Regions from separate parts of the Venatorbacter sp. C2-1 genome, predicted to be linked through region 1. Evidence: predicted binding sites of a transcription regulator. Region 1 holds the regulator's gene; each other region holds the start of a gene.
What was found. The regulator FNR, encoded in region 1, switches genes on or off when oxygen is low (the NO sensors DNR and NnrR bind a similar motif). The targets are predictions, from matches to a motif close to TTGATNTANATCAA.
Positions count from the first base shown of each region.

Region 2: petA (ubiquinol-cytochrome c reductase iron-sulfur subunit) is a predicted target of FNR. The motif match lies at 1,940-1,953, and genes of this name have one in related genera.
Region 3: clpB (ATP-dependent chaperone ClpB) is a predicted target of FNR. The motif match lies at 865-878, and genes of this name have one in related genera.

Region 1 covers NZ_CP094879.1:2,467,591-2,470,639, forward strand. The annotation lists gene MT343_RS10880 (heavy metal translocating P-type ATPase) at 1-98, shown strand, start outside; gene ccoS (cbb3-type cytochrome oxidase assembly protein CcoS) at 102-296, shown strand; gene MT343_RS10890 (sulfite exporter TauE/SafE family protein) at 293-955, shown strand; gene fnr (fumarate/nitrate reduction transcriptional regulator Fnr) at 1,041-1,808, shown strand; gene MT343_RS10900 (hypothetical protein) at 2,081-2,575, shown strand; gene ttcA (tRNA 2-thiocytidine(32) synthetase TtcA) at 2,699-3,049, shown strand, end outside.
Region 2 covers NZ_CP094879.1:631,791-634,839, forward strand. The annotation lists gene MT343_RS02755 (ATP-binding response regulator) at 1-466, shown strand, start outside; gene MT343_RS02760 (hypothetical protein) at 546-857, shown strand; gene rplM (50S ribosomal protein L13) at 1,080-1,511, shown strand; gene rpsI (30S ribosomal protein S9) at 1,516-1,908, shown strand; gene petA (ubiquinol-cytochrome c reductase iron-sulfur subunit) at 2,132-2,728, shown strand; gene MT343_RS02780 (cytochrome b) at 2,728-3,049, shown strand, end outside.
Region 3 covers NZ_CP094879.1:2,654,125-2,657,173, reverse strand. The annotation lists gene MT343_RS11835 (DMT family transporter) at 1-737, opposite strand, end outside; gene clpB (ATP-dependent chaperone ClpB) at 1,009-3,049, shown strand, end outside.

The DNA.
Region 1 (3,049 bases):
GGGCCGCTGCGATTGGCATGTCATTCAGTTCGTTACTGGTGGTCACCAACGCCCTGCGCCTGAATCGCCTGCCGGCTCCTGACTCCTCTGAGGTTTGATCGATGGATATCATTTACATCCTGGTACCGCTGTCTTTACTGCTGATCGGCATTGCCGTGCTGATCTTTTTCTGGGCGGTGAAGAGCGGCCAGTTTGAAGACATGGAGTCCCCCGCCCACCGCATTCTGTTTGATGACGATGAGCCGATAAATCGCCGTCAGGACGACAGCGATCAAACCCCATCTGACAAGCCATGATTGAACCCCTGTCGCTGCTGACCGCCTTTCTGCTCGGCCTGTTTGGCTCCAGCCACTGTCTGGTGATGTGCGGGGGTATTGCTGCGGCTATTGGCAGCAGCGCTGGAACTCAGCGTGTCCGGGTGACGCTGCTGTTTAACACCGGGCGCATACTGAGCTACAGCATCGCCGGGCTGATAGTCGCCAGCGCAGGTCTGTGGCTGCAGAGCCAGCACCAGTGGCTGATGCTGATCTTGCGGACACTGGCCGCGCTGATGCTGATACTGATGGGGCTCTATATTGCCCGCTGGTCACTGATGCTGACCCGTATTGAGCAACTGGGCCAGGGAATCTGGAAACACCTGCAGCCTCTGACCCGCCGTTTTATGCAATCTCCGCGTGCGATTGATCGTCTGTGGCTGGGCATGCTCTGGGGCTGGTTGCCCTGCGGCCTGATTTACAGCACGCTGAGCTGGGTTGCCGCAAATGGCCAGCCTTTGCTGGGAGCCGCTGCGATGTTCGCCTTTGGTCTGGGTACCCTGCCAGCCCTGTTTGCCAGCACACTGGCGGCCAATGTACTGACGCCGTTTCTGAGCAACAACCGCGTGCGTCAGGTTGCCGGGGGATTACTGATCGGATTTGGTTTGTGGACGGCAGCATCGGTCTGGTTACTTTCTTGACAGATCGCGCGCTAATGCCGAACATAGCCGCAACTGCTGCACTTGTTACTTACTCCGACACCGGGGTTTCACTCAGGAATCAGTCATGAAAACGACACATGTTGCGCCTGCTCCACTGCGGGGCACTCAACCACACTGCCAGACCTGCTCACTGAATGCGTTGTGTCTGCCATTGTCCCTGAACGATTCCGATATGGAGCGCCTCGACGATATCATCCGCCGTGGCCGTCCGATCCAGAAAGGTCAGCTGCTGTTCCAGCAGGGCGAAGCGTTTCAATCCGTATTTGCCGTTCGCACCGGAGCCCTGAAAACCTACACTCTGGCGAGTAACGGTGAAGAACAGATTACCGGTTTTCACCTGGCCTCTGAGCTGGTTGGCCTGGCCGGTTATGATAACGGCAACTATCCGTTAACCGCCAAAGCGCTGGAAACCACCACCGTCTGTGAAATTCCGCTGCAGCAACTCGACAGTCTGGCCGATGACCTGCCGGATCTGCGTAAGCAGCTGATGCGTACCATGGGCACCGAAATCCGTCATGATCAGAACATGATGTTGCTGCTCAGCAAGAAAAACGCCGAAGAACGCGTAGCCTCTTTCCTGATTGATATTTCCCAGCGTTATTCCCGTCGTGGTTTTTCGGCCAGTCATTTCCGCCTGCCGATGTCGCGGGTGGATATCAGTAACTATCTGGGCCTCGCGGTAGAAACCATCAGCCGCGTGTTTACCCGCTTCCAGAAGAACGGCCTGATCGAAACCCAGGGTAAAGAAGTGATTCTGCAGGACCCCGATATGCTGTATGAACTGGCCGGCCTGAATACTGAAAAAGAGTGTGCCGCTCACCCGCAAGAGTAAGCCGCTCACCCGTAAGCAAAAAAACCGGCCAGAGGCCGGTTTTTTTATGCCTGCCCTCTTATGCCTGTTTTCTGCTTATGAACACTTATGCAACGCCCTCTGGTACGGGAAATGCTTTTACCAGAATAAAGGCTGAACAGACGTTATTTTTCTGGCGCCGGTATCCAGGCTATCTATTGGCAATTGGTATAAAACCGCAGCAGATAAAATAATCTGATCTAAGATTGCAGAAACAGCGTCATTCAGCCGATATGACGTATAAGGAGGTGACCATGGGCATCTGCGCAAATGAACTGACCCGCTGGGTAATCCAGCCAACCCTGCAACGCATCGGGGTTAGTAACCCGATGGCCAGCACCCTGCTGCTGGCAACTGCGGCTCAAGAATCGGCTCTTGGATCGCATCTCAAAGCCGCCGGTCAACGGGCTCTCGGCATTTACCGCATTCACAGCCTGACCCACCGCCATGTATGGGACGCTTATCTGGCACAACAGCCTGAACTGGCCAGCACCGTGCGCGGCCTTGCCAGCCAGCATGATTTTCTCAGTCACCCTCATGCCGAGCTGACCACCAATCTGTCTTATGCCACCGCCATTGCCTGGTTTATCTATGCCCGCAATGATGATTTTGTTCTGCCCGCCGATGCAACCGCAGAACAGCTCGCACGTCTGTGGAAACGTTTTTACCATCCCCGCAGTGGTGTCAGCATTGAAGAGTTCTGTGCCAGTCTCGGTGCCGCCACCGCCCTGCTCGACCGTGCAGCCTGAGCAGGCGTACCTTTTCTCAAAGTCCCCGAACAACATTCCTTTTTAACTGCCTGACCTGCGCAGGCGGTTCCTTCACCCGATGCATTCTGCTATAAAGCGGGCGCAATTATTCAGGGTGTTTTTATGATCGAATCCGCTGCCGAGCGCAAAGAGCAACTCGAGTTCAACAAACTGCAGAAGCGCCTGCGCCGCAATGTCGGCAAGGCCATCGAAGACTACCGCATGATCGAAGACGGCGATAAGGTCATGGTTTGCCTGTCCGGCGGTAAAGATTCGTACACCATGCTCGATATTCTGCTGAGTCTGCAGAAAAGCGCACCGATTCACTTTGATATCGTGGCGGTGAATATGGATCAGAAGCAGCCCGGATTTCCTGAACATGTGCTGCCGGAGTATCTGAGCCAGCTGGGTATTGAGTATCACATCGTCGAGAAAGATACCTACAGCGTAGTGAAAGAAATTATTCCGGAAGGT
Region 2 (3,049 bases), 1.8 Mb from region 1:
TGAGCCGCTACCGGTTAAACCGGCTCTCGCAGGCAGCCCGGAGGGATACAACGCTTTTGCCGGGCTGAATATCATGGTGGTTGATAATGAAGCCTCCATCGTTATGGCGATGGAGTCGCTTTTATCGGTCTGGGGAAGTCACTGCATCAGTTTTTCCTCAACAAGTGACGCGCTTGCTGCGATAGCAGACGGATTTATTCCGGATTTTATGATCGTTGATTACCGTATGCCCGGCCGGTATGACGGCTGTTCTTTTGTGCATGAAGTCAGGCGGACGTTAGCGGATGTTCCGGCTCTGATTGTCACCGGTGATACCAGTGACGAAGTGGTCAGCAGCTTCCACCGTCAGCGGCTGGATTATCTGCACAAGCCCATCAAGCCGGCGCAGCTGAGAATGCTGGTGGCACGTATACTGCGCCGTCATGCAGAGGCGCAGGAAAGCATTGCGCAGGATCGTATGCACTGATAATAAGGTCAGTGCTGTCTTGCAGCTGCAGAGATCTGAGCTAGGCTTTAGCCAGTTATCGTTCTGCAGGTTAATCGTTATGGTTGCTTTTTTTCTGGTCGGCATGGCGCTGGCCTGTGCTCTTTGTTACAGCGCTTACTTCCTGTTGCAGGCAAAGGTTCTGGATGAAACGCTCACGATGGATGACGGCAAGGGCTATTTTCTGGTAGCCTGCATCCTGATTGGTTTTGTCGTCAGCGTTACCTGCTTCTATGTCGGGCAAACGCTGGGTTACGACCAGCAGGAAGACACCTCGACCATGATGGCTCTGGCCATTCTGCTCGATATCATGGTCACCATGCTGACCCTGATTTACGGTCTGGTGAAGTTCCGCGAGCCGGAACATTACTGATCAAATCATAGCCGGTACAGATACCTGAACCGCCGTTTGCTGACCGCAAACGGCGGTTTCTTTTACTGTGTCGGCGGGCGCCATCCCAGTGCCGGTGCGGGCTTAACCGCAGTGGCCGGTCGGATCATAATTCATACAGGATTATGACTTGCGGAAGAATCTTCCTTCCTATAGAATGCCGCCCTCTTTTCGAATCAACATGCCCTTAAAGGCGAGAAATTGATGAAAACATACAGCGCGAAACCCGAAACCGTAAAACGTGAGTGGTTTGTAGTTGATGCAGCTGAACAGACGCTGGGTCGCCTGGCCACTGAGGTTGCTCGCCGTCTGAGAGGCAAGCACAAGCCAGAATACACTCCACACGTTGATACCGGCGATTACATCGTTGTTATCAATGCAGACAAAGTTAAAGTTACCGGTAATAAAACCAGTGACAAGATGTACCATCATCACACTGGTTACCCAGGTGGTCTGAAGTCTATTTCTTTCGAGAAACTGATCGACCATAAGCCTGAAATGGTAATCGAACTGGCCGTTAAAGGTATGCTTCCAAAGAATCCTTTAGGTCGTGCCATGTACAAAAAAATGAAAGTTTATGCTGGTAGCGAGCATCCGCATACCGCTCAGCAGCCGCAAGAACTGAAACTGGGATAATATGATGGCAGTCTCTCAATACTATGGTACCGGTCGTCGTAAGACTTCCACAGCTCGTGTGTTCCTGCGTCCTGGTACAGGCAGCATCGTAGTTAACAAACGTCCTCTGGATGTTTACTTCGGTCGTGAAACCGCTCGCATGGTTGTTCGCCAGCCACTCGAACTGACTGAAAACCTGACCAAGTTTGACGTTATTGTTAACGTTAACGGCGGTGGTGGTAACGGTCAGGCCGGTGCTATCCGTCACGGTATTACCCGTGCACTGATGCAATACGACGAAACTCTGCGTCCTTCTCTGCGCGCAGCGGGTTATGTTACCCGTGACGCTCGTGAAGTTGAGCGTAAGAAAGTGGGTCTGCGTAAAGCACGTAAGAAGCCACAATTCTCCAAGCGTTAATTCGCTCGAAGGATACAAAAAGAAGCGTTCATTGGCCTATGTCAATGGACGCTTTTTTTATGCCCAAAACCCCATGTTCTGTGGGTTTTTCAGGTTGTTTCCACCTCCCAATTTCTTTACTATGTGCGCCGCTCTGTATGCTACGCTGGGTCTGTACAAAAAACATACAGCAGGCTCCTGACCTTGTAGCACAAAAGAATTTTTTTGATGGGAGAAGATGGTAATGAGTCAAGACGGCGTGAATAAGGGTCGGCGTACTCTGCTCGTAGGCGCTACAGCCGGCGTCGGTGCTGTCGGCGCTGGCTTTCTCGCAGTACCCTTCGTGAAATCTTGGTTGCCAAGTGAGAAGGCGAAAGCAGCAGGTGCTCCGGCAAAAGTCGATATCAGCAAAATTGAGCCAGGTGCAATGCTGACCGCCGAATGGCGTGGTAAGCCGGTGTATATTGCACGCCGCACTCAGGAACAGCTGGACAATCTGCCAAACCTGAACGACAACCTGAAAGACCCGGAAAACAGCGTTAAAGAGCAGCAACCTGCTTACGCCGATAATATTTATCGCTCACGCAAGCCGGAATTTATTGTACTGCTGGGTGTGTGTACCCACCTGGGTTGTGCACCGAAATACTTCGCTGAAGTTAAGCCGGAAACATTCGACGCCAACTGGCAGGGCGGTTGGTTCTGTCCGTGTCACGGCTCCCGCTTTGATTTATCTGGCCGCGTATTTAACGGCTCACCAGCTGCTACCAATCTGATTGTTCCTCCTTATTCTTTCGAGGGCGACAATGTTCTGGTGATCGGTGTTGATGAGGAGAACGCTTAATGAGTAAGCAGCAAAACACTCTGATGGGCTGGATTGATGACCGTCTGCCGGTTACCCAGACCTATGAAAAGCATATGTCCAAGTACTATGCACCGAAGAACTTCAACTTCTGGTATTTCTTCGGCGTACTGTCAATGATGATGCTGGCTAACCAGATTCTGACTGGTGTCTGGCTGACCATGAACTTCGTGCCAAGTGCCGAAGGCGCTTTTGCCTCTGTTGAATACATCATGCGTGATGTTGAGTGGGGCTGGCTGATCCGCTACCTGCACTCCACTGGTGCTACCTTCTTCTTTATTGCCGTTTATCTGCACATGATGC
Region 3 (3,049 bases), 190 kb from region 1:
GTTGGCGCGATGCGGTAGGCGCGGGTCAGTGCCAGCTGGCCGCTGGTAGCGACCACGCCAAGCGCCAGCAGCCACAGCCAGGTACTGTCAGGGACCGGCTGCCAGTTGAGCAGAGCGCCGGGGGCTGAAACCAGTGCGGCGGTCAGGCCAAAATAAAACACAATACGCTGGCTGGATTCGGTAGCCGACATACGGCGGATGGTGACCTTGGCCAGTGCGGCCAGAAAGGCGCCGAGCAGACCGACCAGCAGCGCTGTGTTGTAGCTGTCGCCATTACTCAGCATGGCCGGGTGTTCAGCGCCGGGCTGCAGGATGACACTGACCCCGGCAAAGCCGATCAGCAGCGCCAGCCAACTGTGGCGCCCGGCGGGTTCTTTCAGCCACCAGAGTGCCAGTAATGGCATAAACAGCGGCGCCGAAAGCTTCACCAGAAAGGCTTCGGTGAGCGGCAGATGGGCCAGTGCCCAGAAGTAACAGTACATGGCGCTGACACCGACCAGACCGCGCAGCAAATGCCAGTGCCAGACCCGGGTTTTCAGTTCACTTAGGCCGGTGCGCAGCAATAAAGGGGCGAGTACGATCAGACCGGCGATATTACGGAAGAACACAATCTGCTCGGTCGACAGCACGTCCGACAGGTCTTTGACCAGCGCGCCCATTAATGCCAGCAGGGCTTCACCCAGCAGCAGGAATAACGCACCGCGGCGCAGGGCGTCGGTCATTGCAGGGGCTGTCATGGCAAGTGTGTATCCCGGACTTTAAAAGAAGCGCTGCGTCACTATATAGATGAAGGTGACGGCTAAGGCGGCGATTATACGCAATCGTACGGCAGGCGGTGGGATTTGTGTGCGATCGGCCGCTTGCATGCGCTGTATCAAGATGAATTTCTATTAGTTTTACTAAATTTAATCTTGAAGGTGTTGAAAAAAATTAATCTGGTCGCATCTAAGCGGTAATGAATCAACTCTGCTCGGGGCTGCCCTGAGCGTCTATTTAGGAGATTGGAATATGCGTATGGATCGGTTGACCACCAGTCTGCAGAACGCTCTGGCCGAGAGCCAGAGTCTGGCGCTGGGGCAGGATCATAATCAGATTGATACCGTCCACTTACTGCTGGCATTGCTCGAACAGCCAAGCAGCTCGGTTAAAGATGTGGTGCGCCGTTGTGGTGCCAATGTCGTTGAGCTTGGCCGTACCCTGCGTGCGTTGCTGGACGAGCAGCCCAAAGTCAGCAGTCCGGACGGCAATATTCAGCTGGCGCCGGAGCTGGGCCGTCTGCTCAACCTGGCGGATAAAGAAGCGCAGAAACGCGGTGACCAGTATGTGTCGAGCGAAGTCTTTCTGCTGGTGGCGCTGGACGATAAAAACAGCACAGGTAAGGCACTGGCCGCGGCGGGTCTGAATAAAGACAGCGTTAATAAAGCCATTAACGAACTGCGTGGCGGTGAAAGTGTGCAGGATGCCAATGCCGAAGATAACCGTCAGTCGCTGGATAAATACTGCATCGACCTGACCGAGCGTGCCGAAGCGGGCAAACTGGATCCGGTGATCGGCCGTGATGATGAAATCCGCCGTACCATTCAGGTGCTGCAGCGCCGTACCAAAAACAATCCGGTATTGATTGGACCTCCGGGCGTGGGTAAAACCGCGGTGGTGGAAGGTCTGGCGCAGCGTATCGTCAATGGTGAAGTGCCGGAAAACCTGAAGCATAAGCGCATTCTGTCGCTGGATATGGGTTCGCTGGTGGCCGGTGCCAAATACCGTGGTGAATTTGAAGAGCGCTTAAAAGCCGTTTTAAAAGACGTCACCAAGGCCGAAGGCAGCATCATTCTGTTTGTCGATGAATTGCATACCATGGTCGGCGCCGGTAAGGGCGATGGCGCAATGGATGCCGGCAATATGCTGAAACCGGCGCTGGCCCGTGGTGAGCTGCACTGTGTGGGTGCGACCACGTTAGATGAATACCGCGAATTTATTGAAAAAGACGCGGCACTGGAGCGTCGTTTCCAAAAAGTGATTGTTGATGAGCCGAGCGTGGAAGACTCCATTGCGATTCTGCGCGGTTTAAAAGAGCGTTACGAAGTGCACCACGGTGTGCAGATTACCGACAGTGCGATTATTGCCGCGGCCAAGCTGTCGCAGCGTTATATTCCGGATCGTCGTCTGCCGGATAAAGCCATCGACCTGGTGGATGAGGCAGCATCGGTTATCCGTATGGAAATCGACTCCAAGCCACAGGAAATGGACAAGCTTGAACGACGCCTGATTCAGCTGAAAATTGAGCGTGAAGCACTGCGTAAAGAAAAAGACGAAGCGGCGAAAAAACGCCTGAGCGATCTCAACGAAGAGATCAATAAAGCCGGACGCGCTTACGTCGAGCTGGAAGAGGTGTGGAAGAAAGAAAAAGCCCTGCTTGAAGGTGCCAGCAAATCGAAAGAGCAGCTGGAACAGGCCAGAATCGAGATGGAAGCGGCGCGTCGTGCCGGCGATCTGCAGCGTATGTCAGAACTGCAGTACGGCCGTATTCCGGAGCTGGAAAAGCAGCTGGCAACAGCCGCCGAGGCAGAAACCTCCGGTAAGCAGGAATTTACTCTGCTGCGCAATAAAGTAACCGAAGATGAAATTGCCGAAGTGGTGTCGAAGTGGACCGGTGTGCCGGTGACCAAGATGCTGGAAGGCGAACGTGAAAAACTGCTGCGCATGGAAGAGGTACTGCACGATTCGGTAGTCGGGCAGGATCAGGCCATTGCTGCAGTATCGAACGCGGTGCGCCGTTCCCGTGCCGGGTTGTCTGATCCGAACCGGCCGAATGGTTCATTCCTGTTCTTAGGGCCAACCGGTGTCGGTAAAACCGAACTCTGTAAGGCGCTGGCGACCTTCCTGTTCGACAGCAGAGACGCCATGGTGCGCATCGATATGTCGGAATATATGGAGAAACACTCCGTGGCCCGCTTAATCGGTGCGCCTCCGGGTTATGTTGGTTACGAAGAAGGTGGCCTGCTGACTGAAGCCGTGCGGCGTAAACCTTATTCGGTGATTTTGCTCGATG